DNA from 4 places in the Bacillus sp. L381 genome. Region 2 is predicted to be linked to each of the others. Evidence: riboswitches for the same ligand, from Rfam matches in the RefSeq annotation. Region 2 holds a riboswitch; each other region holds the start of a gene.
The links. Region 2 has a riboswitch for S-adenosylmethionine ahead of metK (methionine adenosyltransferase). Riboswitches for the same ligand answer to the same signal wherever they lie in the genome.
Positions count from the first base shown of each region.

Region 1: linked by a shared signal. The riboswitch ahead of QRX25_RS05815 (methionine biosynthesis PLP-dependent protein) and the one ahead of metK (methionine adenosyltransferase) in region 2 are both predicted to bind S-adenosylmethionine.
Region 3: linked by a shared signal. The riboswitch ahead of metN (methionine ABC transporter ATP-binding protein) and the one ahead of metK (methionine adenosyltransferase) in region 2 are both predicted to bind S-adenosylmethionine.
Region 4: linked by a shared signal. The riboswitch ahead of QRX25_RS09240 (2-hydroxyacid dehydrogenase) and the one ahead of metK (methionine adenosyltransferase) in region 2 are both predicted to bind S-adenosylmethionine.

Region 1 is NZ_CP127224.1:1,153,776-1,161,107, forward strand. Features, by position in the region: partial or broken gene QRX25_RS05785 (ABC transporter permease) at 1-457, opposite strand, end outside; partial or broken gene QRX25_RS05790 (ABC transporter ATP-binding protein) at 450-1,186, opposite strand; gene QRX25_RS05795 (AbrB/MazE/SpoVT family DNA-binding domain-containing protein) at 1,187-1,423, opposite strand; gene QRX25_RS05800 (GNAT family N-acetyltransferase) at 1,581-2,012, opposite strand; gene QRX25_RS05805 (YjcG family protein) at 2,017-2,532, opposite strand; gene QRX25_RS05810 (esterase family protein) at 2,558-3,280, opposite strand; SAM riboswitch class I at 3,455-3,580, shown strand; gene QRX25_RS05815 (methionine biosynthesis PLP-dependent protein) at 3,650-4,771, shown strand; gene metC (cystathionine beta-lyase) at 4,764-5,939, shown strand; tRNA gene QRX25_RS05825 (tRNA-Val) at 6,077-6,149, shown strand; gene QRX25_RS05830 (contact-dependent growth inhibition system immunity protein) at 6,381-6,680, opposite strand; gene QRX25_RS05835 (hypothetical protein) at 6,886-7,122, shown strand.
Region 2 is NZ_CP127224.1:2,790,855-2,798,186, reverse strand. Features, by position in the region: gene pckA (phosphoenolpyruvate carboxykinase (ATP)) at 6-1,589, opposite strand; SAM riboswitch class I at 1,788-1,926, shown strand; gene metK (methionine adenosyltransferase) at 2,096-3,298, shown strand; gene asnB (asparagine synthase (glutamine-hydrolyzing)) at 3,442-5,340, shown strand; gene alaP (alanine permease AlaP) at 5,538-6,941, shown strand; gene QRX25_RS14205 (gamma carbonic anhydrase) at 7,117-7,332, opposite strand, start outside.
Region 3 is NZ_CP127224.1:3,070,827-3,078,158, reverse strand. Features, by position in the region: gene QRX25_RS15850 (acyl-CoA dehydrogenase FadE) at 1-22, shown strand, start outside; gene QRX25_RS15845 (arsenate reductase family protein) at 136-492, shown strand; gene gcvH (glycine cleavage system protein GcvH) at 552-935, shown strand; gene QRX25_RS15835 (YusG family protein) at 990-1,226, shown strand; gene QRX25_RS15830 (toprim domain-containing protein) at 1,295-1,660, shown strand; gene QRX25_RS15825 (thioredoxin family protein) at 1,666-1,986, shown strand; gene QRX25_RS15820 (SCP2 sterol-binding domain-containing protein) at 2,084-2,434, shown strand; SAM riboswitch class I at 2,546-2,652, shown strand; gene metN (methionine ABC transporter ATP-binding protein) at 2,758-3,783, shown strand; gene QRX25_RS15810 (methionine ABC transporter permease) at 3,776-4,444, shown strand; gene metQ (MetQ/NlpA family ABC transporter substrate-binding protein) at 4,458-5,273, shown strand; gene QRX25_RS15800 (carboxymuconolactone decarboxylase family protein) at 5,366-5,743, shown strand; gene QRX25_RS15795 (YuzK family famiily protein) at 5,936-6,088, shown strand; gene sufC (Fe-S cluster assembly ATPase SufC) at 6,265-7,050, shown strand; gene sufD (Fe-S cluster assembly protein SufD) at 7,068-7,332, shown strand, end outside.
Region 4 is NZ_CP127224.1:1,901,686-1,909,017, forward strand. Features, by position in the region: gene QRX25_RS09225 (sensor histidine kinase) at 30-1,016, opposite strand; gene QRX25_RS09230 (RbtT/DalT/CsbX family MFS transporter) at 1,402-2,649, opposite strand; gene QRX25_RS09235 (FGGY-family carbohydrate kinase) at 2,717-4,183, opposite strand; gene QRX25_RS09240 (2-hydroxyacid dehydrogenase) at 4,202-5,203, opposite strand; SAM riboswitch class I at 5,325-5,417, opposite strand; gene QRX25_RS09245 (molybdopterin oxidoreductase family protein) at 5,564-7,332, shown strand, end outside.

The sequences.
Region 1 (7,332 bases), 1.6 Mb from region 2:
TAAACACAGCTCCTAAACATAACCCGAAGAAAACGGACATCATCGCAATCGGCAGCAGCACAGCGATACCCGCTAGAAGATTGATCCATTCGGCGGATAAGCCGGCAGCAGCTGCTGCGATAAAACAAATGACGATTTGTAAAATGGCTAACGGCAGCATTGGCAGTGCATAACCGATGACATAATCGGCTGTTTTTAAAGGAGAAGCAAACAAACGGGTCAGAAGAGCGGTCTGTTTGTCTTTTGCGATCAGCAATGCAGAGAACATCGTGAGGAAAGCAAAACCGAAAACAATAAGTCCGGGTGCTAAATGCTGAACTTTAAAAGTGTCAAGCGGCGCATTTTTCTCAATCGCCGTAAACAGAAACAATAGAATAACAGGCAGAGCGATTCCAAGGATGATAGATAGGGGATCACGGAAAATTTCTTTACGGTTGCGTATGGCGAAATCAAGCATAAAGCCCCGCCTCCCCGTCACAAATCGCTAAAAAGGCATCTTCAAATGTGGCTGAATGAGTTTGCTTTTTCAGGTCCTCAGCCGTACCCAGTGCTTTTAATGTCCCATTTTCTAAAATGCAAATACGGTCTGCCAGTGCTTCAGCTTCTTCTAGATAGTGTGTCGTTAAAATGATCGTCATGTCTCCCTTTAATGACTCAAGATTTTTCCACAACTCACGGCGTGAACGGACGTCCAGACCTAATGTCGGCTCATCTAAGAAATAAATATCCGGTTTTGTAATCATTCCCATTGCGATGCTGAGCCGGCGCTGCATTCCTCCTGATAACGTTTTTGTTTTTGCTCTTTCTTTCTCTTTTAATTGAAACAATTCGAGCATCTCATCCGTTCTTTTTTTCCTTCTTTTTTCGGAATTCCGTAGACTCCGGCTATAAACTCTAAGTTTTCCCGTACGGTTAGATTAGGGGCGATGGCTGTTTCCTGCGGAGACATAGTCATTTTCGGTTTTATTTTATCCAAATCAGTCAAAATGCTGTGACCAAGCACTGATGCATCACCCTCATCTGGAGAAAGGAGGCCGCAAAGCATACTGATTAATGTCGTTTTTCCGGCTCCGTTCTCTCCGAGTAAAGCGAAAAATTCTCCTTTTTCAACTGAGAATTCAAGTCGGTCAACAGCGGCGGTTTCTTTATAATGTTTAGTTAATTGCTTCAGCTCAATCGCGTGCATTTACTCATCCTCCTCACCATCTGTATTGATTTGCTTTGCGTTTAAAATATCTTTTGCAAATTCGAAAAAGAGTTCTTGTTTAACAAGTGCGATACCCTGCTGGTCATCCCCGAGCATAAGCAGTGAGTCCCCCGGCTTTATATCAAAAACATCTCTTGCTTCTTTAGGAATGACAATCTGTCCTTTTGTGCCTACTTTAACAGTCCCGAATATATGCTTCCCTTTTGGTGCTGTCATGTTTAACCCTCCTATATAAATTGTATTTTTTGTATGAAATGTAATACTTCGCATACTAAACATACAATTAAATTCCATAAAATTCAATAAATTTCTTGAAAAAGTATAATTTTCATAAAAAAACACTCCTGTCATATCAACAGGAGTGTTTTTGATTTTATAGTTTTTGTTTCTTTACCATTTCCAGATGGGGAATGCCCGCATCTAAAAATTCTTCGCCAGACGTGACTTGGTATCCTTGTTTTTCGTAAAACGGAACCGCCTGTGTTTGCGCATGTAAGATAAAGCTGTCGGCGCCCTTAGCTGCCGCCGCTTTTTCAAGCGCCTGCATAATGATGGCGCCGACACCGAGAGAGCGGTGGCTTTTCATCACGCAGATGCGCTCTAATTTTCCATGCCCGTCTTTCAAGCGCCATCTGCCGGCTCCGACCGGCTGGCCGCCGTCATAAATGACAATATGCTCTGACGTGTCTTCGAATTGATCAATCTCTTCTTCTTCCGGAACGTGCTGCTCTTTAACAAAGACCTCTTTTCTGACGAAAAAAGCGTCGTTCAGCTGTTTTTCAGTTTTTGCAATGATGGCTTCCAAACAGTTATTCTCCTCCGCCTAATAAAAATGTTTCGTACACAGTCCATGAGCCGTTATCCAGCTGATAGAGCAAGTGAAAACGGTCGATGACTTCTTCGTGGGAAATGTCCAGCATTTTCAGCTGCCCGAGTACGTCGGAATGTTCATCTGACGACAGCTTCTGGCCGACTGTGACATGCGGAACGAAGCTGTATTCCGGCTCTCCGGATAATGCTCCTGAGTAGCATTTCTCACTCAGCGTTTTTAATTCCTCCGTCGGCTCCGCTTTCATGTATATCACATTATTTACAGGAGAAAACGAGCTGTATTTTGTGATCTTCAGAACGAGCGGGTGCGACTCTTTTGCCGTCTGTCTCAGCTGTGATACGACCTGCTCGATTTCCTGTTCTGTCGCTTCAAACGGATCTCTTACCGTCAGGTGCGGCGGTATGAGCGCGTAGCTCGGGTCGTAGCGTTTTCGGTACGAATTTGCGAGATCCTGTAATTTTTTTGATGGAAATAAAACAATACCGTATTTCATGAAAGTTCCCTCCTTAAATGAATGGTTACAGCATTTTCTTCAGCGCCGGCGTTATGAGCGGCTGCCAGTAGGTCCACTTATGATCCCCGTCGAAGGTTTCATACGTGTATTCAGACTGTTTGCTTTCCAGCAGCTGTTTGAGCTCTTCGTTCGGCGCGGTGAAATCAAGAATCTGGCCGTCCGTTGTGTGAACGTCGGTTTCTTTTTCTCCGATTTGATGATAAACGGAAATCTGTTTGAGATCCTCCGACTCCCGGACGGCATCCAGGACGTGCCCGTCAACATACGGAGACTGCATGATGACGTTTCCGAACATGTTTGGATAGTCAATCGCCGTCATGAGCGAAACGGTTCCGCCGAGGGAATCCCCGATCATTGTGCGGCCGTATCCGACTTGATAAGTCGGGTATTCTTTGTCGATAAAAGGAACGAGCTCATTTGCGATAAACCGTTTATATGAGGCGAACTTAGAGCCTTCGGGATGGTATGTGTCTCTTCGCTCCCGCACATTTTTATAGGGGACGCCGATAATGATGCAGCGGTCAATTTCCCCCTTTGACATGAGCTCTTCCGCCTGCCGCCCGATTTTCCCTAATCTGAAGTAATCATGGCCGTCCTGGGCGATGACCGTATGATATTTATACAGGGGGGAGTAGGTGTTTGGCAGGTAGACCAAAACGGTCATTTCTTCTTCAAGCTCATGGGAGAAAAGTTTTTTCTCATGAATGATTCCGGTTTTCGGTGCCACTTAGCATTCCTCCAGGCCGCTTCTTGTCTTAATGGTTTTTCCCTATTGTACCATGAATTATTAGAAATTTCTTTCTTCAGATGCACTTCTTGAGAGAGTTCAGAAAATTAAAAAGTTGTTGAAATTCATTTTATAGTGCGTTAATATAGAACAATCAGAAAATACAAAACAATATTCTTATCACGAGAGGTGGAGGGACTGGCCCTTTGAAACCTCAGCAACCGGTTTGCTTTGCCGCAGGAAGGCAAAGTGCCAAGGTGCTAAATCCAGCAAGCGATTCACATGCTTGGAAGATAAGAGGAAGAGAAAAGCTCCTTCTTCTTATGAAGAGGGAGCTTTTTTATTTTTGAAAAAGGATGGTGCCTGCTGATGACGCAGCATGTTGAAACAAAATTAGCCCAAATCGGAAATAGAAGCGAAGAAGCAACGGGAACGGTCAGTCCGCCGATTTATCTGTCCACCGCTTACCGCCATAGAGGAATAGGAGAATCTACAGGCTTTGATTACGTGCGCACGAAAAACCCGACTCGCCAGCTCGTTGAAGACGCCATCGCCGTGTTGGAAAACGGTGCGCGAGGCTTTGCTTTCAGCTCGGGAATGGCAGCCATTCAAACCATTATGGCTTTATTTAAAAGCGGGGATGAATTGATTGTATCCTCCGATTTATACGGAGGCACTTACCGTTTATTTGAAAATGAGTGGAGAAAATACGGCTTAAGCTTTATTTATGATGATTTCAGTGATGAAGACTGTTTACGCTCCAAAATAACGGAAAACACGAAAGCGGTATTTGTTGAAACGCCGACAAATCCGTTAATGCAGGAGGCGGACATAGAAAAAATCGCCCGCATTACGAAAGAAGCCGGCCTGCTTTTGATTGTGGATAATACGTTTTACACCCCGGTGATCCAGCGTCCGCTTGAACTGGGAGCCGACATCGTCATTCACAGCGCCACAAAATATTTAGCCGGGCACAATGATCTCCTTGCCGGTCTGGCTGTCGTAAAGGATGAAGAGCTCGGCGACGTCATATTTAATCACCAAAATGCGATCGGTGCCGTTCTCCCGCCGTTCGATTCGTGGCTTTTAATGAGAGGGATGAAAACACTCGGACTCAGAATGCGCCGTCATGAAGAAAACGCCCGTGAACTTGCAGAATTTTTAGAAAAAGAAGAGGAAATCACCGATGTGTTATATCCCGGAAAAGGCGGAATGCTGTCTTTCCGGCTGCAAAAAGAGGAATGGGTCAATCCGTTTTTAAAGGCGCTTAAAACGATCTGTTTTGCAGAAAGTCTCGGAGGGGTGGAAAGCTTTATTACATACCCCGCGACACAGACGCACATGGACATTCCGGAAGATATCCGCATCGCAAACGGCGTCTGCAACCGTCTGCTGAGATTTTCAGTGGGAATTGAACATGCAGAAGATTTGAAGCGGGATGTAAAGCAGGCATTACAGCAAGTAAAAGAGGGGGCCGTGTCGTATGAGTAATCACAATTGGACGCTGGAAACCCAGCTTGTGCACAACCCATTTAAAACAGACGCAGCCACCGGAGCTGTCAGCGTGCCGATCCAGCATGCCTCCACATTCCATCAGTCATCATTTGAGGAATTCGGGACATATGATTACAGCCGCTCCGGCACACCGACAAGAACAGCGCTTGAAGAAACAATTGCGGGGCTTGAAGGCGGAACGAGAGGTTTTGCTTTCAGCTCCGGAATGGCGGCAATTTCGACGGCATTTCTGCTCTTATCCCAAGGCGACCATGTGCTCGTCACGGAGGATGTGTACGGCGGAACATTCCGTATGGTGACTGAGGTGCTGTCCCGCTTCGGAATCGAACACACCTTTGTCGATATGACGGACACAGAAGCGGTCGCCTGCGCCATCCGGCCGAATACGAAAGCCATCTATATGGAAACACCGTCAAACCCGACGCTCGGCATAACGGATATTAAGGCCGTCGTCAAACTGGCAAAGGATCACGGCTGTCTGACATATCTTGACAATACTTTTATGACGCCTGCACTGCAGCGTCCGCTTGACCTCGGCGTAGACATCGTGCTTCACAGCGCGACGAAATTTTTAAGCGGGCACAGTGACGTCCTGTCAGGGCTTGCCGCCGTAAAGGATGAAGAGCTCGGCAATCAGCTGTATAAGCTGCAAAATTCGTTTGGAGCGGTACTTGGCGTCCAGGACTGCTGGCTCGTATTGAGAGGATTAAAAACATTACAGGTCAGACTGGAAAAAGCGAGCCGGACGGCTGAACGGCTGGCTGCCTACTTTCACGGGCATCCCGCCGTCAAAAACGTTTACTATCCGGGGCTTGCCGGACACCCGGGAGCCGACACTCATAAACGACAAGCGAGCGGAGCGGGCGCCGTCCTGTCCTTTGAACTGGAAAGCAAAGAAGCCGTCAAAAAGCTGGTCGAAAACGTATCGCTTCCGGTGTTCGCAGTCAGCCTCGGCGCCGTCGAATCCATTCTCTCATACCCTGCTGCCATGTCGCACGCCGCCATGCCGAAAGCAGAGAGGGAGAAACGCGGCATCACAGACGGGCTCCTGCGCCTGAGCGTCGGAGTCGAAAACGCCGAAGATTTGGAACGCGACTTCGAACAAGCGCTGAAAAAAATCGCCCCCGCCGGAGTGAGATCATAAACGAAAAGGGCGCCGCCAAATTTGTGCGGCGCTCTTTTTTATTTTTGATAAAAAAAGTGTTGACGAACGGATAACCAGGATATATAATTATAAATGTCAGAGAGACAACAACATACCCAGCAACACATACATATCATGATTCCGTAGCTCAGCTGGGAGAGCGCTACCTTGACAGGGTAGAGGTCGCTGGTTCGAGCCCAGTCGGAATCATAGCCGAAACCCTTGCGTAGCAAGGGTTTTTTACTTTGCTTATTTATTGATTTTGTCATCATTCATCGAGTTGGGGACGAAATTATTTTTTTGTGCTGTTTTTGAAGTGCATTTGCTGTATACTGCAAGGTTCTTTCAGCCTGACTGCTGATGGATCTATGGACCGAAGATAGTCTAACCTATTGAAAACATAGATAAAGCCCTTCTCATAAGAGAAGGACTTTCTTTTATCTAGAGAGTTTCAATGTGCTGTTTTATTTGTTCTGTAACTTGTTTAAGCCATTCTAAAGGAGTTATACCGTCCTCTGGGAAAAATACACCATCAGCCGCCTCCTCTATAAAATCAATCTTATCTGCTTCCGAATGATCACTGTTTACAAACTCGGTAAGTGCTCTTACATCTCTTTTTTTTAGTTTATTTGATGCTTCATTTAGATACTCATCAAGAGCTGATTCTGGAGACTCTATATCTTGGTGGAAATGCCCTCCTAGAAATCTAAATACAGGATCAGAAACTTTGATTTCAATCATTGTATATCACCTCGTTGGGTAGCCTGTTAGTATAAAGCTACCATCTTCATTTTTCTTTAACTTCATTTGTACCTTTGCGAACTCCTCTACCTATAACTTCGGTTCCTCTATAAGGTAACGGTAATGGATTGTTAACATCACTATTTAACCACTCTTCAATCATTTTCGAATGAAAGATTATCTCAGCAAGTACAGTACATCAGAAATGGCCATGCTTTTAATAATGTTATTTGGCCTTGTCGCGATTGATTCTAAAAACTTGTCGCTTTCTGGAATGATAGCGAGTGGAATTTTATATTTAGCTGTGGTCCTCACAATTTTTAAAGGTCTTATTATGATTTGGTCAGAAAAACGACATGAAAGAAAGCGAAAAAATAAGTTTATTCAGGAAGAAGTTTTGACTGAAGGGGGGAGCTGCTTGGAGTCACCCGGCAGCGTTTAAAGCACCCTTATGACTTCCGGAAAGCTCAAACCGGTTAAAAAGGTGGTTGGGACAGTCGCATTGTTTTTGCTTGGACATATACAAGCTCTTAAAAAAGAATTAGAAGCCGGCCGGAAGAAATACCGGCCGTATGATGAGTGAAGCCCTTCTCGAGATGAGAAGGGTTTTTGTCATATGTTTGTCACTTAAGTGAAATCAAAAAGGTTGTGA
Region 2 (7,332 bases):
TTTAGTTAAACGAGAGGTCCGCCGGCTTTGGCAATCGAGTCTGCATGGGAAAACTTTTTAAAGTTTTCTTTAAACTCATTGGCTAAAAACAGCGCTTTTTCGTTGTATGCTTTTTTATCGCTCCATGTGTTTTCAGGCTGAAGAACCTCATCCGGAACGCCCGGAACATGAACGGGGCTGTGCAGTCCGAAAATGCTGTCTGCTGTCATGTCTGTCTGATCAAGCGTGCCGTTAATTGCGGCTTTGACCATCGCTCTTGTATACGAAAGTTTCATCCGCTCTCCGACTCCGTACCCTCCGCCGGTCCAGCCTGTGTTGACCAGAAAGACTTGAACGCCGTGTTCGTCGATTTTCTTCCCGAGCATTTCGGCATATACGTGAGCCGGAAGCGGCAAAAACGGTGAACCGAAGCACGTGGAGAAAGTCGTTTGCGGAGATGTCACGCCGCGTTCGGTTCCGGCAAGTTTGCTGGTGTACCCGCTTAAGAAATGATACATCGCCTGCTCCTTCGTCAGTTTGCTGATCGGAGGGAGCACACCAAATGCATCCGCCGTTAAAAAGACGATCGCCTGCGGGTGACCGGCAATGCTCGGCTGCACGATATTGCCGATCATCTCAATCGGGTATGCGGCTCTTGTATTTTCCGTGTAGAAGGAATTGTCGTAATCAGCCTCACCCGTTTTCTCATCAAGCACAACATTCTCAAGAACAGACCCGAAGCGGATCGCATGAAAAATCTGCGGTTCTTTTTCTTCGCTCAGATTGATACATTTAGCGTAACATCCGCCTTCAATGTTAAAAACGCCGGAATCAGACCAGCCGTGCTCGTCATCGCCGATCAGTTTCCGGTCCGCATCGGCTGAAAGCGTCGTTTTCCCTGTGCCGGAAAGACCGAAAAACAGGGCGACATCGCCTTTTTCACCGACGTTGGCTGAGCAGTGCATCGGCAGAATATCCTGCTGCGGGAGCAAAAAGTTCATAATCGAGAATATTGATTTTTTCATTTCTCCGGCGTACTCGGTACCGCCGATTAAAATGACGCGCTTTTCGAAGGACACAATGATAAACGTTTCGGAATGCGTGCCGTCCGTTTGCGGATCAGCTTTAAAATGCGGAGCTGAAAGAATGGTAAACGGCTGTGCTTGCGGATCTCTTTCATTCGTCTCCGGTCTGATAAACAGCTGGCGCGCGAATAAATTATGCCACGCAAATTCATTTACGACTGTAATCGGCAGTCTGTATTTTTCATCTGCGCCTGCGAATCCTTCAAAAACAAACAGTTCATCTCTCTGTTTTAAGTAGCTGACGACTTTGGCGTACAGCTTTTCAAACGCTTCTTCAGAAATAGGCTGGTTCACCGCGCCCCAATCAATTTGATTTTCTGTGCTTTTTTCGCGGACGATAAATTTATCTTTAGGTGATCGGCCCGTATATGCTCCGGTAGTGGCGCGTACGGCGCCTGTTGATGTCAGCGTTCCTTCATTTCGGCTGATCACTTTTTCGGTAAGTTTTGGAGCCGATAAATTATGATGCACATTCGGACTTGCAAGTAACGCTTGAAGATCTGCGGTTAAATCAACTAATTTCATAAAAACCTTCCTTTGCCGGTTTATTTGTATTTCGCTGAATGTGGAATTAGTATAACATATATCTAAAAATAGTCTATACTATTTGTTGTTTTTTGTTTGTGTTTTTTCCATTGCTTCCTGAAATAAAGGCGCGTAATCGCTTTAATTCATATTGACACTTTCCGCCCTTTTACGTTAAGATATTTCATTGAGCGGATACTCTTATCCCGAGCTGGCGGAGGGACAGGCCCGATGAAGCCCAGCAACCGGTTTCTCTGTAAAAAAGCAGGTGAAAACACTGTGGGAAACCAAGGTGCTAACCTGATGCAAGGTTTAATATTTCCTTGAGCGATAAGAGTGAAAGGCACACAGACCAAACCCTTTCCTCGAGTGGAAAAGGTTTTTTTATTTCATAAAATATGCCAATTAACATTCTCTGATATAGTATGACATTGTATTAAGAGGGAGCGAGTTCCGTATCATATGAAAAGGTCTTGCAAAAGATCTTTTTTCAGGAGGAAAAGTGAATGAGTAAAAACCGTCGACTATTTACATCTGAATCTGTTACCGAGGGTCATCCGGATAAAATCTGTGACCAAATTTCTGACAGTATCTTAGATGAGATTTTAAAAAATGACCCGAACGCGCGCGTAGCCTGCGAAACGTCTGTAACGACAGGCCTTGTGCTGGTAAGCGGAGAGATTACAACATCAACATACGTTGACATTCCGAAAACAGTCCGTGAAACGATTAAAGAAATCGGCTACACACGTGCCAAATACGGATTTGATGCGGAGACTTGCGCTGTTTTAACATCAATTGATGAACAGTCTGCGGATATCGCAATGGGTGTCGATCAGGCTCTTGAAGCTCGTGAAGGCACAATGAGCGATGCTGAAATCGAAGCGATCGGAGCGGGGGACCAAGGTCTGATGTTCGGTTATGCGTGTAACGAAACGAAAGAGCTTATGCCGCTTCCGATCTCACTGGCGCATAAATTAGCCCGCCGTCTGAGCGAAGTCCGCAAAGAAGATATTCTTCCGTACCTTCGCCCTGACGGAAAAACGCAAGTTACCGTTGAATATGATGAAAACAACAAACCTGTCCGCATCGATGCGATCGTCATCTCAACTCAGCACCATCCGGAAATTACGCTTGAGCAGATTCAGCGCAATCTGAAAGAGCATGTCATTAACCCTGTCGTGCCTGAGGAACTGATTGATGAAGAAACAAAATACTTCATCAACCCTACGGGACGTTTCGTAATCGGCGGTCCGCAAGGTGATGCGGGTCTTACCGGCCGTAAAATCATCGTTGACACATACGGCGGATATGCACGCCACGGCGGCGGCGCGTTCTCCGGTAAGGACGCGACGAAGGTAGACCGTTCTGCGGCATACGCTGCGAGATACGTAGCGAAAAACATCGTGGCAGCAGGCCTTGCTGATTCTTGTGAAGTGCAGCTTGCATACGCAATCGGCGTGGCACAGCCTGTTTCTATTTCCATCAATACGTTTGATACAGGAAAAGCTTCTGAAGAGAAACTGATCGAAGTCGTACGGAATAACTTCGACCTGAGACCTGCCGGCATTATTAAAATGCTTGATTTGCGCCGCCCGATCTATAAGCAGACTGCTGCTTACGGCCACTTCGGACGCCATGATGTGGATCTTCCTTGGGAGCGTACTGACAAGGCGGATACGCTTCGCAAAGAAGCACTAGGAGAATAATTTTATAGCCGCTTACTTAAGCGGCTTTCCCTTTTTGCAGATGCTGCCATGCTGATTTTTTACATAGCGTGAAACCAATGGCGTAACAAAGCGTCTATAAAAAGGGGGTCCAATTAGAAAATTACACTTATGGAGGCTATACTATGTGTGGATTTGTCGGTGTTTTTAATAAGCATCCATTAACTCAAACCGCAGATCAAGAAGAGCTAATCAAACAAATGAACCAAATGATCGTTCACCGCGGTCCTGACAGCGATGGGTATTATCATGACGAGCACGTCGGTTTCGGCTTCAGACGGCTCAGTATTATTGACGTAGAAAACGGCGGACAGCCTTTATCATATGAAGACGAAAAATATTGGATCATTTTTAACGGCGAAATCTATAACTACATTGAATTGAGAGAAGAGCTTGAAGCGAAAGGCTACAAGTTCAATACAGATTCCGATACCGAGGTGCTCCTTGCGACATACCGCCATTATAAAGAAGAAGCCGCTTCAAAGCTTCGCGGAATGTTCGCGTTTTTAATCTGGAACAAAGCTGACCGCGTCATGTACGGCGCGAGAGACCCGTTCGGAATTAAACCGCTGTATTACACAACTATCGGGGACAAAGTGTATTTTGCATCTGAAAGAAAAAGTTTAATGGCCGCTCAAAACGGTATTGATCTTGATACAGCTTCTTTACAGCAATATATGTCTTTCCAATTCGTTCCTGAACCGAGCACGCTTGACGCTGAAGTGAAAAAAGTCGAGCCGGGCAGCCAGTTTACGATCCGCCCGGAAGGCGATATCGCGTTTAAAACGTATTTCAAAGCGAACTTTAAGCCCGTTCAGTCTGATGAAGATAAATTGGTGAAAGAAGTCAGAGACGCAATCTTTGACTCTGTCAAAGTCCACATGAGAAGTGACGTTCCCGTCGGCTCGTTCCTATCCGGCGGTATTGACTCTTCTTTTATCGTCTCAGTTGCGAAAGAATTTCACCCGAACCTTAAAACATTTTCTGTCGGCTTTGAGCAGCAGGGCTTCAGTGAAGTTGATGTAGCGAAGGAAACAGCTGCCGCGCTCGGGATTGAAAATATCAGCAAAGTCATTTCTCCTGAGGAGTATATGAACGAGCTTCCGAAAATCGTCTGGCACTTTGATGACCCGCTTGCAGATCCGGCGGCGATTCCTTTGTACTTTGTCGCGAAAGAAGCGAAAAAACATGTAACGGTCGCGTTATCCGGGGAAGGCGCGGACGAGCTGTTCGGCGGGTACAATATTTACCGCGAACCGCTGTCGCTTAAACCGTTTGAACGCATTCCGTCCGGACTGAAAAAAATGCTTCTTCATGTGGCATCCGTCATGCCTGAAGGAATGAGAGGGAAAAGCCTCTTAGTCCGCGGCTGCACACCGCTTGAGGAGCGCTATATCGGAAATGCGAAGATTTTTGAAGAGCCTGTGAAAAAACAGCTGCTTAAACATTACAATTCAGAGCTTTCATACCGTGATGTCACGAAGCCGTACTTTACGGAAAGCCGTTCATACAGTGACATTAATAAAATGCAGTATGTCGACATTCATACGTGGATGCGCGGCGACATTCTGTTAAAGGCTGACAAAATGACGATGGCCAACTCATTGGAGCTGCGCGTGCCGTTCCTTGATAAAGTCGTGTTTGACGTGGCCTCTAAAATTCCGGATGAACTGAAAACGAAAAACGGCACGACGAAATACCTCCTGCGTAAAGCCGCTGAAGGGGTAGTGCCTGATCATGTGCTTAACCGCAAAAAACTCGGCTTCCCTGTGCCGATCCGCCACTGGCTGAAAAATGAAATGAACGAATGGGTGCGCAACATCATCCATGAAAGTGAAACAGACGCTTATATTGAAAAGGATTATGTCCTTCAGCTTCTTGAAGATCATTGTGCCGACAGAGCGGATAACAGCCGCAAAATCTGGACCGTGCTGATCTTCATGATCTGGCACAGCATCAATGTCGAAAAAAGACTGGTGCCGGAAGAGCTGAATCATCAGCCGAAAGAAGTCATCTTCGTTTAATCCAAAAGGCTTTCGATGTTATCGAAAGCCTTTTTTCTTTTTTTTAAAACCTCCTATTCCGCTATGTTTTTCGTAAAGTATTACGCAATATTCAGAAAAATGTTATTATAGGACTAATCGGGCAGATTCCGGAGAGTGTTTTCTGGCTATTTCGTCTCGGTTTGTTTTTTCTGTCACAATCAGGGGGAGGGAGAGTTATGCAAAACAAAGGAAAAACGCTTCACCGCGGCTTGGAAGAGCGGCATATCTCGCTTATGTCTTTGGGAGCCGCGATAGGAGTCGGGCTGTTTCTCGGATCAGCTTCGGCCATAAAGCTTGCCGGGCCGGGGATTTTAGCCGCTTACGCCTGCAGCGGGCTGATTATGTTTTTTATTATGCGGGCATTAGGGGAAATGGCGATTCAAAAACCTGTGGCCGGCTCATTCAGCCGGTATGCCAGAGATTATCTCGGCCCGCTGGCGGGGTTTTTAACGGGCTGGAATTATTGGTTTTTATGGGTCGTTACCTGCATGGCGGAAATCACCGCGGTCGGCATTTATATGGGCTACTGGTTCCCTGACGTGCCGTCATGGATCTGGGCGCTTTGTGCACTCGTCATTATGACGGCTGTGAACTTTCTGGCGGTCAAAGCATACGGTGAGCTTGAATTCTGGTTTGCGCTCATTAAAGTTCTGGCGATTCTGTCAATGATTGCGATCGGCCTTGTGATGATCGTATTCGGTCTCGGAAACGGAGGCGTTGCGCTCGGAATCAGCAATTTATGGAGCCACGGCGGCTTTTTCCCGAATGGGATTAAAGGGGTGCTGCTGTCGCTGCAGATGGTCATGTTTGCATATCTCGGGATTGAGCTGATCGGTGTCACAGCCGGTGAGGTCAAAAATCCGGAAAAATCACTGGCGCGCGCCATTGATACTGTTTTTTGGCGAATTCTCATTTTTTACGTCGGAGCTTTGTTTGTCATTATGTCAATTTATCCGTGGCAGGAAATCGGTTCAGGCGGAAGCCCGTTTGTTTTGACATTTGAAAAAATCGGAATACCCGCAGCGGCCGGAATCATTAATTTTGTCGTTTTGACGGCGGCTCTTTCTTCCTGCAACAGCGGGATCTTCAGCACAGGACGCATGCTGTTTAATCTGGCCGAGCAAAATGAAGCCCCTAAAGCCTACGGCACGGTCACAAAAGGCGGGGTGCCGGGAAAAGCGGTAGTGGTTTCAGCGGGTGCGTTATGCATCGGCGTTCTGTTGAACTACGTGGTGCCGGCGAAAGTGTTTACATGGGTGACAAGCATTGCGACGTTCGGAGCGATTTGGACGTGGGCGATTATTTTGCTTTCTCAAATGAAATATCGTAAAAGCTTACAGCCGGAAGAACGAAAAAAACTGAAATATAAAATGCCTTTATATCCCTTTTCCTCTTATATCTCACTGGCATTTCTCGCTTTTGTCGTTGTACTGATGGCTTTTAATGCAGAGACCCGAGTGGCCGTCATCATCGGTCCTGCCTGGTTCGGCATATTATTAGCAGCCTATTACGGGAAAGGCTTCCATAAAAGAAAACACATAAATCTGGAAAATGGCCAGACATTTGCCGAAAAAGCGTAAAAAAAGAGCCCGCTGAAATGGGCTCTTTTTTCATAGGATCGGGTCAAAGGGGGAAGAATAAAACAAATTCCTGAACATTTTGCTTCTGTTTTCTGACAACCAGCAGAACGCAAATGGTTTTTGCTTAAATAATATTTTGAAAAATGGTACAGTAGTAAAACAAAGCTGATCTTTTTTATTTCTCTTGCAGTGCTTTATAGTATCGGCCTTTTTCAACATATTCCGTTCTGATTCTTTCCATGTCACGTACATCTTCTTCTGTCAGCCGGCGGATGACCTTTGCGGGGCGGCCGAACGCAAGAAAGCCGGGCGGAATGGTTTTGCCGGGAGGAACGAGACTTCCCGCGCCGATAAACGCGCCCTCTCCGATTTCTGCCCCGTCCAGAATGAC
Region 3 (7,332 bases), 280 kb from region 2:
TGAAGAAAAATATACGGTTTGATCACATGCTGTAAGCGCTCCTTCATCCGGAGCGCTTTTTCATGAAGCAACGTTATAGGTTTTTACCAGTGATTGTGTTAAAATAACGACGATCATTTACAAGGGGTGAAGAAGATGTCGTTAAATTTTTACTGGTACCCTAAATGCGGAACGTGCCGTAATGCGAAAAAATGGCTGGAAGACCGCGGTAAGGAAATAAACGAAATACATATTGTGGAAGAAACACCGGCGAAAGAAGAAATCAAAGACCTCTACGAAAAGAGCGGCCTTGAGCTCAGAAAGTTTTTCAACACGAGCGGCATGAAATACCGCGAGCTGAACTTAAAGGAAAAACTGTACCACATGTCAGAGGATGAACAGCTTGAACTCCTGGCATCAGACGGTATGCTCCTGAAGCGCCCGATTACGACAGACGGCGAAAAAGTCACTGTCGGCTTTAAAGAAGACCAATTCGAAAAATATTGGATGTAATGCCAGGTTCAAAGAATTATGGTATCTTCTTATTATAAGAAAAAAATGGAGGGATTTAGATGAGCACACCGAAAGATATGCGTTATTCCAAAGAGCACGAATGGGTAAAAGTTGAGGACGGAAAAGCCCGTATCGGGATTACACACTTCGCGCAATCCGAACTTGGCGACATCGTATTTGTCGAGCTTCCTGAAGTCGGCGCTGAAATTAAAGCGGACGAGCCATTCGGCAGCGTAGAATCTGTCAAAACCGTATCCGAACTATACGCACCGATTAACGGAACGGTGACGGAAGTGAACGAAGACCTTGATGACAGTCCTGAATTCGTAAACGAGTCTCCGTATGAAAAAGCGTGGATGATCGTCGTGGAACCGGCTGATGCTGAAGAAATCGAAAACCTCATGACTTCCGAGCAATATGACGAAATGACACAGGAAGACTGATCGGATAGCAAAAGGGCCATTTGGACATTCTATCTGTAACGGGAGGTGTCCAATATGGCTTTTGATAAACAAAAGGTCGATGTCACGGAGAACATCACGGGCCGCTTTCAAAACGGCCGGTTTTCCTTGTTTCATGAAAATGAAGCCATCGGCGAGATGACAGGCATGAACCAGTACGAGCTCAAACAGGGCTTTTTATTTGAAAATCAAAAATTTTATAAAACAGCCGATGTCATAAACGGCAACGATCCGAAATATGTGGATTGCGATTATGAGAACGGCTGGTGTTAACTGTTGGCGGTGAATTTCACTGCCTTCTTTTTCAATTGAGCCTAAAACAATCGGCAGGTGATGCGCTTATGTTCAACGGAGATGAAAAGGTCATAATCGTAGAAGGAAAATCAGATAAAATCAAAGTCAGGGAAGTGCTCATCGAACCCGCGGAAATCATCTGTACAAACGGAACGATCGGCCAAACCGAACTGGAAGACTTGGCGGACCGCCTGTTTGACAGAGACGTGTATATTTTAACGGACGCAGACGACTCCGGAGAAAAATTAAGAAAACAGCTGAAAAGGGAGCTTCCCGAAGCGCGCCATATCTGCATAGACAGAACATACAGGCAAGTCGAATCGTGCCCGGGCCATCATCTCGCATCTGTGCTGATCAGAGCCGGCCTTGATGCAGACCCTGTATTTTTGAAAAAGAACGACCTGAGGTGGTAATCAAAATGAAAGAACTCCAAGAAAATGAACTCGAATCGATTCAGGATGACGTCTATCTCCTGTATTTGTACACCCCGTTTTGCGGCACATGCCAGCTGGCGTCCAAAATGCTTTCCGTCGTCGAAGAAATGCTGCCAGAAGCCGCCTTCTATAAAAACAACGTGAATTATTCCCCCGCATTCGCCAAAGCCTATCAGATTGAGAGCGTTCCGTGCTTTTTGCTGTTTAAAGGCGGAGAGCTTGTTGAGAAAGGATACGCCTTCCGCTCCGTTTCCTATTTATATGAGCTGATTAAACAAAAAACATCGCAAACGTTCCCGATGTGACAATTTTTACAGGAAAATGTCGTGCGGTTTATAAAGGGTTCTGTCCGTTAAAAAGAGAAATGTGTATGTATGGCCATTAAAACGGGAGGTTATACGAGTGGAGAAAATAGAAGTTTTAGAGAATGACGGACAGCATCTGTTTTTGAAACCGCTATTAAACGCCTCAACGCTGCTGATTACATTCCAAGGAGAAACAGAAGCCTTAACGGTCTCAATTAACGGACAGGGAGAAATGAGAAAAACGGCGGCTTCAAAGGAAAAATCTAATTTGACCTTTTACGGAAACCAGACGGAAATCATTCATCTCTTGCACGGTGATGTCTCTTTGCAGAAACTTATCCAAAGCGGAAAACTCAAAGTGAAGGGATCATTTCGGGCCCTGCTGAAGCTGGAGGCCATCCTCTGGCTGACAAACGGATTTTTTCAGGCGGTCAGCAAGCGGCCGTAACTGCCATTCTACCTATGTGACAATAGCTCCCATTATTTATTTTATTGACTTTTTATCATTCGCCGTGCTATTCTACAGTAAGAATTTCCGGACGAAAATACAATATGTTTTCTCTTATCAAGAGAGGTGGAGGGAAGTGCCCTATGAAGCCCGGCAACCATCAACGATGTTGAAATGGTGCCAATTCACTCAAAGCGATCTGCTTTGGAAGATGAGAGAAAGGCCTTTTTCAATAAGCCTTTCTGCTCATTTTTGCAGAAAGGCTTTTCTTTTGCAGAGAAACCCGGAAGATTTCTTAGAATAGTGTAAGGCAGGTGATTGCTTTGATCCATCTTCAAAATGTTTCAAAAATTTACAAAGCGAAGCATGGGGATGTCAATGCTGTCCAAGATGTCACTCTTGATATCAAAAAGGGCGAAATATTTGGAATTATAGGATATAGCGGAGCTGGTAAAAGTTCCTTAATCCGTCTCCTGAACGGCCTTGAAAAGCCGACATCAGGCACCGTGGAAGTCGCGGGGACGGAATTAAATAAAGTAAGCAGCCGCGCATTGAGAAAAGCGCGTCAGGAAATCAGCATGATCTTCCAGCATTTTAACCTTCTTTGGTCGCGAACCGTCCGGGAGAACATTATGTTTCCGCTGGAAATCGCCGGCGTGAAAAAAAGCGAACGAGTCCGCCGCGCCGATGAATTGATTAAACTGGTCGGATTAGAAGGAAAAGAAAAGTCTTATCCGTCGCAGCTGAGCGGCGGACAAAAACAGCGTGTCGGCATCGCCCGGGCGCTCGCCAATAATCCGAAAGTCCTTCTATGTGATGAAGCGACATCAGCGCTAGACCCGCAGACGACCGATTCAATTTTAGATCTTTTATCCGATATAAATGACAAACTCGGCCTGACAATTGTGCTCATTACTCATGAAATGCACGTCATCCGAAAAATCTGCAACAGAGTCGCCGTCATGGAAAACGGGAAAGTCGTTGAAGAAGGCGAAGTGCTCCAAGTCTTCAGAAACCCGCGTGAGCCGATGACAAAGCGTTTCGTTCAGCAGGTGACAGAACCGGAGGAGACGAAAGAAACCATTCAGCATTTTCTGCAGGAAACCGCCACAGGAAAAACGATTCAGCTTTCATTTGTCGGGCAGGCTGCCGAACAGCCGCTCATTACGGAGATGATCCGAAACTTTGACGTGGACGTCAATATTCTGCAGGGGAAAATTTCACAGACGAAAGACGGAGCCTACGGTTCTTTATTCATCCATATTGACGGTCAGGAAAAAGAAGTAGAAAACGTGATCCGGTTCATCAAAGACAAACAGGTAGAAGCAGAGGTGATCACAAATGTTTGAAAAATGGTTCCCGAACGTTGATATAACCGAGCTGTGGACGGCCACATACGAGACTCTTTATATGACGGTCATCGCTTTAGCCTTTTCATTTGTCATCGGAGCGATTCTCGGCCTTCTGCTCTTTTTAACGGGAAAGGGAAGCTTATGGGAAAATAAAATCATTAACACCGTGATTGCGGCGGTTGTCAATATTTTCAGGTCTATTCCGTTTCTTATTTTAATTATTCTGCTTCTCGGCTTTACTAAGTTTTTGGTCGGATCGATTTTAGGGCCGAACGCGGCATTGCCCGCGCTGATTATCGGCTCCGCGCCGTTTTATGCCCGCCTTGTTGAAATCGCGCTCCGGGAAGTTAATAAAGGAGTCATCGAAGCTGCGAGATCAATGGGAGCAAAGACATCGACGATTATCTTCAAAGTACTGATTCCTGAATCAATGCCTGCGTTAATCTCGGGCATCACCGTTACGGCTATCGCCCTGATCGGATCTACCGCCATTGCCGGCGCCATCGGTTCGGGCGGACTCGGAAACCTTGCATATGTAGAAGGATACCAGTCCAATAATACGGATGTAACGTTTGTGGCAACTGTATTTATTCTCATCATCGTCTTTATCATTCAAATTATCGGTGATGTGATTACAAATATAATAGACAAAAGATAAGGGAGGATTTACATTGAAAAAGATTGTACTAAGTGCGCTGCTGCTTGTGTTCGCGGGAGTTTTGACTGCCTGCGGATCAAACGGCTCTAATAAAAAGGAAATCGTCGTCGCTGCGACAAAAACACCGCATGCTGAAATCTTAAAAGAAGCGGAGCCGCTTCTGAAGGAAAAAGGCTACACATTAACAGTAAAAGTGCTGAACGATTACAAAATGTACAACAAAGCGTTAGCTGACAAAGAAGTGGATGCGAACTACTTCCAGCACGTTCCTTACCTTGAACAGGAAATGAAAGAAAATAAAGACTACAAACTCGTAAATGCCGGAGCCGTTCACCTTGAGCCGTTCGGAATTTACACGAAAAAATACAAATCACTGAAAGACCTGCCTAAAGGCGCGACCATCATCATGACAAACAACGTCGCAGAACAAGGCCGTATGCTGGCGATGCTTCAAAAAGCCGGACTGATCACACTGGATCCGAAGGTGAAAACAATTGACGCCACTACGAAAAACATTACGAAAAACCCGAAAAACCTGATATTCAAAAAAATCGCCCCTGAATTAACGGCGAAAGCATATAATGAAGAAGAAGGCGACGCAGTCTTCATTAACGTTAACTATGCGATTCAAAACAAATTGAATCCGTTAAAAGATGCGATTGAAGTGGAATCAACGAAAAACAACCCGTACGCCAACATCATTGCCGTTCGCAAAGGTGACGAAAAATCAGCGAAAATCAAAGCGCTTATGGAAGTGCTTCATTCTAAGAAAATCAAAGACTTTATTGAGAAAAAATACGACGGAGCCGTACTTCCTGTATCTGAATAAAGCGAAAACCCCGGATGAATCATCCGGGGTTTTTTTCGGGTATTAATCGGAGAACTGTCCATAATAAAAGGGAAGGTTAACGATTGGAGGGAATGGCAGTGGCTCAATATCAGGATAACGGCAAAAGCGTGCATGACGCATTAAAACAATACAAAGAAGGTTTAGGCATATTCGAACAGAAAATGCCGATGATGGGACGGAAGTTTAATGAATTTACTGAACAGTGTTTCTCAGCGGATTCATTAACTGAAAAAGAGAAACAATTAATCGCTCTCGGCATCAGCATCAGTGCCCAAGATGAATTTTGCATGATTTATCATACGAAGGGCTGCCTTGACCAGGGCGCGACAGAGGAAAACATCCTTGAGGTCATCAGCGTCGCGGCGGCATTCGGAGGAGGCGCAGCGCTCAGTCAGGGAGTGACCCTCGTGCAGCAGTGCATTCAGGAATTCGGACATACGACGCATTAGAAAGAGCAATCGTGTGAATACCGCTTTTCACATAAAACCAGCGCCGGTTTCCGGCACATTCGAAAGGATTCAGGGGCACACTCTCTTTGGCCGGAGCAGCGGATCATTGTTACAATGGAAACAAACAAATGAAGGGATTGATTCATTATCTGCACCAGCCATGAAAGACTGGACCTTGACTATACGCCTGAAATGGAAAAAGCGATGCAGAAGTCACACGGCATCGGCTACGAGGAATATGGACGGCGTCTTTCAAAAAGGATGGAAGTCGAACGGCAGAGGGAGCTTGAATACCAAAAAAGCAAGTTCCTCGCAGCGCAGCTTAATGAGAAAATCGGTCAGTAAAAAAGGGCGGAATTCCGCCCTTTTTCTGTTTCAAACAGCTTTAATTACGCCTGGATCTTTGATAAACTTTAGGAATGTTCCGGGTAATATAAAAAGTTGTATTTACTTTTCATTTGTTATAAAATTAGAATGAGAATAAATTGAGAATAATGATTATATATTTTGGAGGTATAGATATGGCTGCTTCAACATTAACGATCAAGGATCTTCACGTTGAAATCGAAGGAAAAGAGATCTTAAAAGGTGTAAACCTTGAAATAAAAGGCGGCGAATTCCACGCTGTCATGGGCCCGAACGGTACCGGTAAATCCACGCTTTCAGCAGCGATTATGGGACACCCGAAATACGAAGTTACAAAAGGCAGCATCACGCTTGACGGCAAAGATGTACTGGAAATGGAAGTGGACGAGCGCGCTCAGGCGGGTCTTTTCCTTGCGATGCAGTACCCAAGTGAAATCAGCGGTGTGACAAATGCCGATTTCCTTCGCTCTGCGATTAACGCACGCCGCGAAGAAGGCGATGAAATTTCGCTTATGAAATTCATCCGCAAAATGGACGAAAACATGGAGTTCCTTGAAATGGACCCTGAAATGGCGCAGCGTTACCTGAACGAAGGCTTCTCCGGCGGAGAGAAAAAACGCAACGAAATCCTTCAGCTTATGATGATCGAGCCGAAAATCGCCATTCTTGACGAAATCGATTCAGGTCTTGATATCGATGCGCTTAAAGTCGTTTCTAAAGGAATCAACAAAATGCGCAGCGAAAACTTCGGCTGCTTAATGATCACTCACTATCAGCGCCTTCTGAACTACATCACGCCTGATGTCGTTCACGTTATGATGCAGGGACGCGTAGTGAAATCAGGCGGAGCGGAACTTGCGCAGCGCCTTGAAGCGGAAGGTTATGACTGGATTAAAAAAGAACTCGGCATTGAAGACGAAACTGTAGGCCAAGAAGCGTAAGCGTTAGGGGGATAAACATGACATTGGAAACGAAACTATCCGTAGATCAGGAATATGTCAAAGGCTTTTCCGAAAAGCATCAAGAACCTGCCTGGCTGAAAAACCTGCGCTTACAGGCTCTTGAAAAAGCTGAAGATCTGCCGCTGCCTAAGCCTGATAAAACAAAAATCACAAATTGGAACTTTACAAAGTTCAACAAGCATACAGTAGAAAATGCGCCGCTTGCTTCTTTAGAAGATTTAGCTGATGAAGCAAAAGCGCTGATCGACATTGAAAACGAAG
Region 4 (7,332 bases), 890 kb from region 2:
TGTAAAAGTGACAATTTAGTCACTTATGGTTAAATCACCTGTTTATAAAATTTAATCCGAAACTTCGTGCCTTTTTCACTGTCACTCGTCACATCAATAACTCCGTTTTGACTTGTTATAATGCTATAAGCCATAGAAAGGCCGATGCCAATGCTGCCATCAAAGGCATTTTTCCCTTTATAAAAGCGTTTAAAAATATACGGTATATCTTCCTTTAGAATTCCTCTGCCATTATCGGCAATGATAATTTCAGTAAACAACGCATTTTCGGCGAAGGAAATGGAAATCTTTCCGCCCTCATGAGTGTGCTCCACACAGTTTTTCAAAATATTGATGATCGCTTCAGCTGTCCAATTGAGATCGCCCCGAAAAGTAACCATTTCTTCCCCCTTGATTGAAACCGTTTGCTCTTTAATATCCATAGGAATCAATACAGGCTCTAACGCCTTTTGTATAAGGTTTTCTGCCTTTATTTGCTCTTTTTTGAATTGAACAGTCTTTGCATCAATTTTCGAGAGTTTTAATAATGAAGAAACAAGCCAATCGATTCGTTCAAGCTGAATACGGATATTTCGAGTGAATTCTGTTCTTTTTTCATCAGACAAATCAGGGTCACTTAATAAATCTGCCATCACCATCATGGATGTAAGCGGCGTTTTAAGCTGATGGGATATATCAGAAATGGCATCTGTCAGCTGGATTTTGTCTTTTTGCAAAAGAGATCTCTGCTCTGACAGCATAAGCGTCACTTTATAAATATCATTCTTTAATATACTAAGCTCTCCTTCTTGATTATCTCGAACATCAAGAGAATAATCCCCGCTGCTAATTTGACGTAAATAGATAGAAAGCTTTTCGATCTCGTTATATCTCCACCGTGTAAATAATAAAGCGCTCCCAATAAGCATTTTGAGAAAATCAATCAAATATAGCAAAAAAATCGGTAAATTACAATAAAGCGAATCAAACATTCTGTTGAGCCGCTCACAATGTTGAAACTTCGTGATGAGCACCATCGTCTCGCAGATTTAAAGAAACTTCGCGTCCTGAGTTTCTGACCTCAGCCGGAATTTAATCGATCAGGCTATGTATATTACAGTTGAAATTCCAGAAACAGAAGCTGTCTTATTCGAGCTCGAGAAATATTGCTTTTGTTAATGGCAACGGAGAAAATCGTATGGGTCTGCGGAAAAGGCACAGAAGCCAGAGTATATGTTCGTTTACAATTCACTTAGGCATGACGGATTTTCAATTTATTATCTAAGAAAGCAGATCCTTGTTCAATTGAGTTTTAATGCTGCAACTGTGTGCCTGAAAAACGCTGAACAAGAAAGCAGTCTCAAATCTCCCTCTTGGCATAAGCTCTAACAAAAAACGCCCCGAAGGTTCGGGGCGCTGCAGTTAAGATGCGTATTCAGGCAAAGCGTCATTTTGTTTCGCCGTTTTTTCTTCAGGGATATGTATCCATTTTGTCAAAAGTGCACTTGCAAAATATAGCGCCGCGAAAATCCATACGACACCTTGTGCGCCGACAAGACCGATAAATGCCCAAGCCAGCGCCGGGCCGACAAACGCTGACAGGCCGGCAGCCAGATTTAATACAGACATGGCCGCCCCCTTATCTTGGCCAGCTGCTGTCGGGACAATGGCTCCAATCGGAACGAATCCGGCAAGAAGGCCTCCCCAAATAAAGCCGATAATACTGACGAAAAGCAAGTTCCCATGTGATATAACAGGAGCGTAATATAATAAAAGGGTAAAAATGCCGCAGCCCACTCCTCCGAACCACATGACGGTCTTTTTCCAGCCGAATGCATCGCCAATCACGCCAAAAATTAAATTGAATACGATGTTGCCTAGAAAAATCGTTCCCCAGATCTGCAGCCATACATTTGTAGAGATGCCGTGCTGCGCCATATGCATAGGAAGAAAAACCGGAAAACCGTATGTTCCGATGCTGTTAATGATTCGAACGATCCCTCCCGAAAGCACACGCGGATTTTCAGCAAGAATGGTGATTCCCTTCATTAATTCATGCGCCTTTTCCTGCTTATCTGCTTTTTTCTTTTCAAAGCGGTCCCTATTTAAAATCAATGCAAAAAACGCGCCGAGGCATACCCAAAAAATCGAACTCCAAAGGGTATTCAAATAGCCGAATGATTTGATCGCCCAGCTTGAATACCACGCGCCGAACACAAACATGCCGCAGCAATAAGCAATCCAGAACCAGCCGACCGCCGTACTGAGCTTGTTTTTTGGCGACCGGTAAATCACCCAAGTCAAAAAAGAATAGGCAAACAGCGGATACCCCAGCCCTTTAATAAAATACGTGACATACATTACCGGCAAATTAAGATATTCAAATCCGTATGCGATAAACGCGGCTGTTCCGATGACGTAAAATAACAGCCCCATAAACATCGTCCGCTTTGCCCCGAAGGCTTCGAGGCAGACGCCTGAAAACCAAGACGCTGCTGCAAGAGAAATACCGTAAACCGTAAACAGGGACGCTGATTGCTGAACCGTCAAGCCGTTTTCAATTAAAAACGGACTGAGCCAGCCTTGTTCAAGGCCGTCTCCCATCATAAACAGCACAACTCCCAAAAACCCCCAGGCAAGCTGTTTCGGAATTCCTATTTTATTAAGCATTTTTTGTTCCTCCTCTGCAGACTTTCATGTTGTCATTAATCATTCAGAAATATATCCCAGCCCCGAGTCAGGCTTTCACCGCCGGCTGAAAATGCGTAAATAACCTTTGCGTATGTTTCCATTCTTCATATAGGAAGAGATCCGTCTGATCCGATTCCGGTTCAATAACCTTTGTGCGGCTCGAAAGCTCTTCTTTCACACCGAGAGCCTCGTTGCAAATCACCGCCGCCCCCATTACGGATGCCTGACTGAAGCCTTCTCTCTTATAAATCTTCTTTTGCAGAAGGTTAGCAAGAAACTGTGTTAATGCATCACTTTGGAAACCGCCGCCGCACACCTTCACATCATTTTGTGAAAAGGAAGTTACCTCTGTTAACGCCTCATAGTTCCATTTGATTGAAAAAGCAATTTCCAGCAGTGCGGCTTTGACAAAATGCGCTCTGCTTAAATTATGGGACAGCGGGGCATCAAAAATAAATCCGCCTTTTGCAAGTGCGTTTTTCTCAGGCGATAAATAGGAGCCTAACGCAGAAACACAGGCATGATCATATTTCGGCAGCTTTGCGATTTCCTGTTCCATGACGCCGTAGGATTCATTCGGATAAAAAATGGATTTTAATTTTTGATAATTGAGCCCGGTTACACCCGGATTTGTTTCTAGAAGCCATTGACCTTCTTCTGTGTGGCAATTCAGCCATGCTTTCTCTAAACTTTCAGTTCCGGCCTCCGCCGTTATCTTTGTAATCGGCGTTGTCGTGCCGGATATGATGACGATATCCCCCGGCTTTGCACCCGCACTTTTGATGGCAAGCTGTGTGTCTCCTCCGCCTGCAATCACAGGCACTCTTTCCGGAAGGCCGAGAACCTCCGCTTTCTTAAACGTTAACATTCCGACAACCGTCCCAGAGCGGACGAGTGAAGGAAGAATGGAAGAAGGAACACCGAAGATATTGCATAATTTTTCGGACCACGCTTTTTTCCTTACGTCAAACAGCAGCGTCTCGGCAGCCTGTGACGGTTCATAGCTCAAAATTCCGCTCAGCTCAAATGTCACCCAGTCACTGATGCTTGTGATATACGCCACTTCTTTCCATAATGACGGCTGTCTTTCTTTTAATCCCACAAGTTTCATTGCGGAAAATAGAGCGCTCGGGAGACGTCCGGTTTGCTGATGCACTTCATCTTTTAATTCAATTCCGCTTTCCCATTCGCGCCCTCTGTTATCAATATTGGGCAGACCGAGAAATGCTTTTTTATCTTTATTGATCAGAACAACTCCCTGCCTCTGGCTTGTTGAGGTAATTCCGATTAATGTAATATGAGGGCTTTTGGCAATAACCGTCCTTGCCATCGCGCTGATTTTCGTCCATATTCTTTCCGGCGAGAAATAGCGGCCGTCTGGATAAAGCGGCTCCGTCACATATTCAATGTCTTCCCTTTCTAGTGCGGTCACTTCGCCGCCGGCAGTCACAACCGCGACTCGTGCATTCCCCGTCCCGATATCAAATACAAGGTAGCCTTTTTGTCCGGCCATTACAGATTCCTCCTTTTGCTATCCCTTTGTTACAAGTTCTCTTTTGTTATAAAGTTCACGTATTGAGCAGGTTTGATCTTTTTTCCATTTGAAAAGCGCATCATTTAAAATTCTCACATGATGATCCTCCACTTCAAATGTTGCTCCCGCTAAATGGGGAGTCGCTAACACATTCGGCAAAGAGATCAATTCATAATCAGAAGATTCAGGCGGTTCGTGATAAAATACATCAAGGATCGCTCCTTTAATCCGCCGTTCTTTCAACACCCGCAACAGCTCTTCCCTGTCTGTTACCGCCGCTCTTGACGTATTGACAAAAACAGCTTCTTGTTTCATCAACTGAAAGTGCTTGGCGCCGATAAGGCCGATGGTTTCTTCTGTGCGCGGCAAGTGAACGGAAACAATATCACTTTCAGAAAATACCCGTTCCATCGTCGTTTTTTCATACTCCCGGTTTTCATGATTGACAAATGGGTCGTAGTACAGCACCTTACAGTCAAAGGCGGCCAATAGCCGGGCGATTCTCTGTCCAACAGCTCCGAAACCAATAAGGCCGACTGTTTTTCCCGTCAGCTCATATCCTCTGAATTTGACGTAAGCCTGCAAATAATCACCATTCCATTTCCCATCCTTCAGCCACTGATGAGAAGAATACGTATGACGCAAAAATGAAATCACATTTCCGATAAACAGTTCAGCAACGGCCTGGGCATTTCGGGCCGGTGTAAAGAAAACAGGAATCTTTCTTTTATTCGCCGCCTCAATATCCACATTAGACGGCATCCCTCTGCAGACGCCGATAAAAGCGGAATCCGGCAATATGTCAATGACACGCTCAGATACCTCATCAAGTTCAGTAATAAGCCCCGCCGCATTTGTCTCTTGGATCATCCGGATTAATTCGTCTTCCCGATAAGCCCGGCCGTGCTTCTTCCACGGCCTGTGCACAGTCCGGCCGAACAGCTCTGTCAGCTCCTTCAGCCCCTCATCGTGATATGGTGCGGTAATTAAAACCGTCATGGTGCAAAACATCCTTTTCACATAAATTTTTCCACAAAAAAATCTCTTTCCCCGAAGAAGGAAAGAGATTCATATACCGTCTTTATCCGCTTGAAGCGCACAAATATGTATAGATCATTCTTTCCTATCTTTCAAGCGTACGCTTGCTGGAATTGGCACAATAAATGTTGCCGAGGTTTCATAGGGCCAGTCCCTCCACCTCTCTTGATAGAAAATAAAATGATGAAATTGTCAGGCTGTTTAAAAGAATAAACCCATCATAGAAAAGTCTTTCTTGGATGTCAACACTTTTTTCTGAATTGACGTTCGATTTCGAAATGTTATAATGCTTACAATATAAAAAAAGAGGAGAAATGGGCTATGAATTCTGCAGCAGAACAGCCAAACGGGGTCTTTAAGTCGGTGTGCTCACTGGACTGTCCCGATCAATGCGGTTTGCTTGTGACAAAAAAAGACGGAAAAATCGTAAAAATTCAGGGAGACCCCGATCACCCGGTCACATCAGGGAACATATGCAACAAAGTCAGACACATGGCTGAGCGCATTTATGATGAGAAGCGTTTAACAGCTCCGTTAAAACGGATCGGTGAAAAAGGCGAAGCCAAGTTTGCGCCTATTTCTTGGGAGGAAGCGATCAATACGATCAGTGCGCGCTGGAAAGAGCTGATTGCCGAAGAAGGAGCAGAAAGCATTCTTCCGTACAGCTTTTACGGCAATATGGGAAAACTGGCGGCAGAGGGAATGGACCGCCGTTTTTTCCATCGTCTCGGGGCGAGTCATCTTGAACGTACGATCTGCAGCAAAGCCGGATCTGAAGGCTATAACTATACAATGGGAGAAGGCGCGGGTACTGATCCTGAGGAGACCATCCATGCAAAACTTTTTATTTTTTGGGGAATCAATGCTGTCAGCACAAATATGCACCAAGTTATGATTGCTCAAAAAGCCCGGAAAAAAGGAGCTAAAATTGTCGTTATCGATGTACATAAGAATCAAACCGGCCGGCTTGCCGATTGGTTTATTCCCATTCGTCCCGGCACAGATGCCGCACTCGCTCTCGGTATCATGTATGTCTTATTCGATGAGAACCTTCACGATGAAGCATTTCTCACAGAATACACTGAAGGCAGCGAAGAATTAAAAGCGCATGTCAAACAGTATGATCCGGAAACGGTTTCTGTTATTACAGGCGTTAAAGCCGACGATATCAGACGTCTTGCGAGAATGTACGGTGAAACCTCCCCTTCCCTTATCAGGATCGGAAACGGCATTCAGCATCATGACAATGGCGGAATGATCGTCCGCACCGTTGCCTGTCTTCCGGCTGTAACAGGACAGTGGCTCAACACCGGGGGAGGCGCAATCAAACATAACAGCGCGGTATTAAACTATAACAGACAGGCGCTACAGCGTCCTGATCTGCTATACGGCAGAAAGCCAAGATCATTTAATATGAACAGGCTCGGAAGCGTTCTTTTAGAAACAAATCCGCCCGTGCGCTCCCTGTTTATATACGGCACCAATCCCGCAGTGGTTGCGCCGGAAGCGAATAAAGTCAGAAAAGGCCTGCTGCGGGAGGATTTATTTACAGTCGTTCATGACTTATTTTTAACGGAAACCGCCAAATATGCGGATATTGTGCTCCCTGCTGCATCTGCTTTTGAGACCACGGATTTTTACACGTCTTACTGGCATCATTTTATTCAGCTGCAAAAACCGGTGATCGAACCGTATGGAGACAGCAAATCGAATACAGAAGTGTTCCGTTTGCTTGCCGGGGCGATGGGTTTTACCGAGCAGGAGCTTCAGGATTCTGATGAAGAATTAATCAAACAGGCGCTGGACTGTCCCGACAACCCGTATATCGAGGATATTGATTACGATTCGCTCTCACGCCATTCCTTTATGAGAGCCAAACGGAAAAAACCGCTTTTACCGGGCAAGCTCAAGACACCAAGCGGAAAGATTGAATTATATTCTGAAAAGATGAAACAGGAAGGTTATCCGGCGCTGCCGACGCACATTCCTCTGAAGAGCGATGACGATTTTCCGTTTCTATTTGTTCCGGGACCGAATCATAATTTCTTAAATTCAACATTTTCGAATAATGAAAAACACGTAAAACTGGA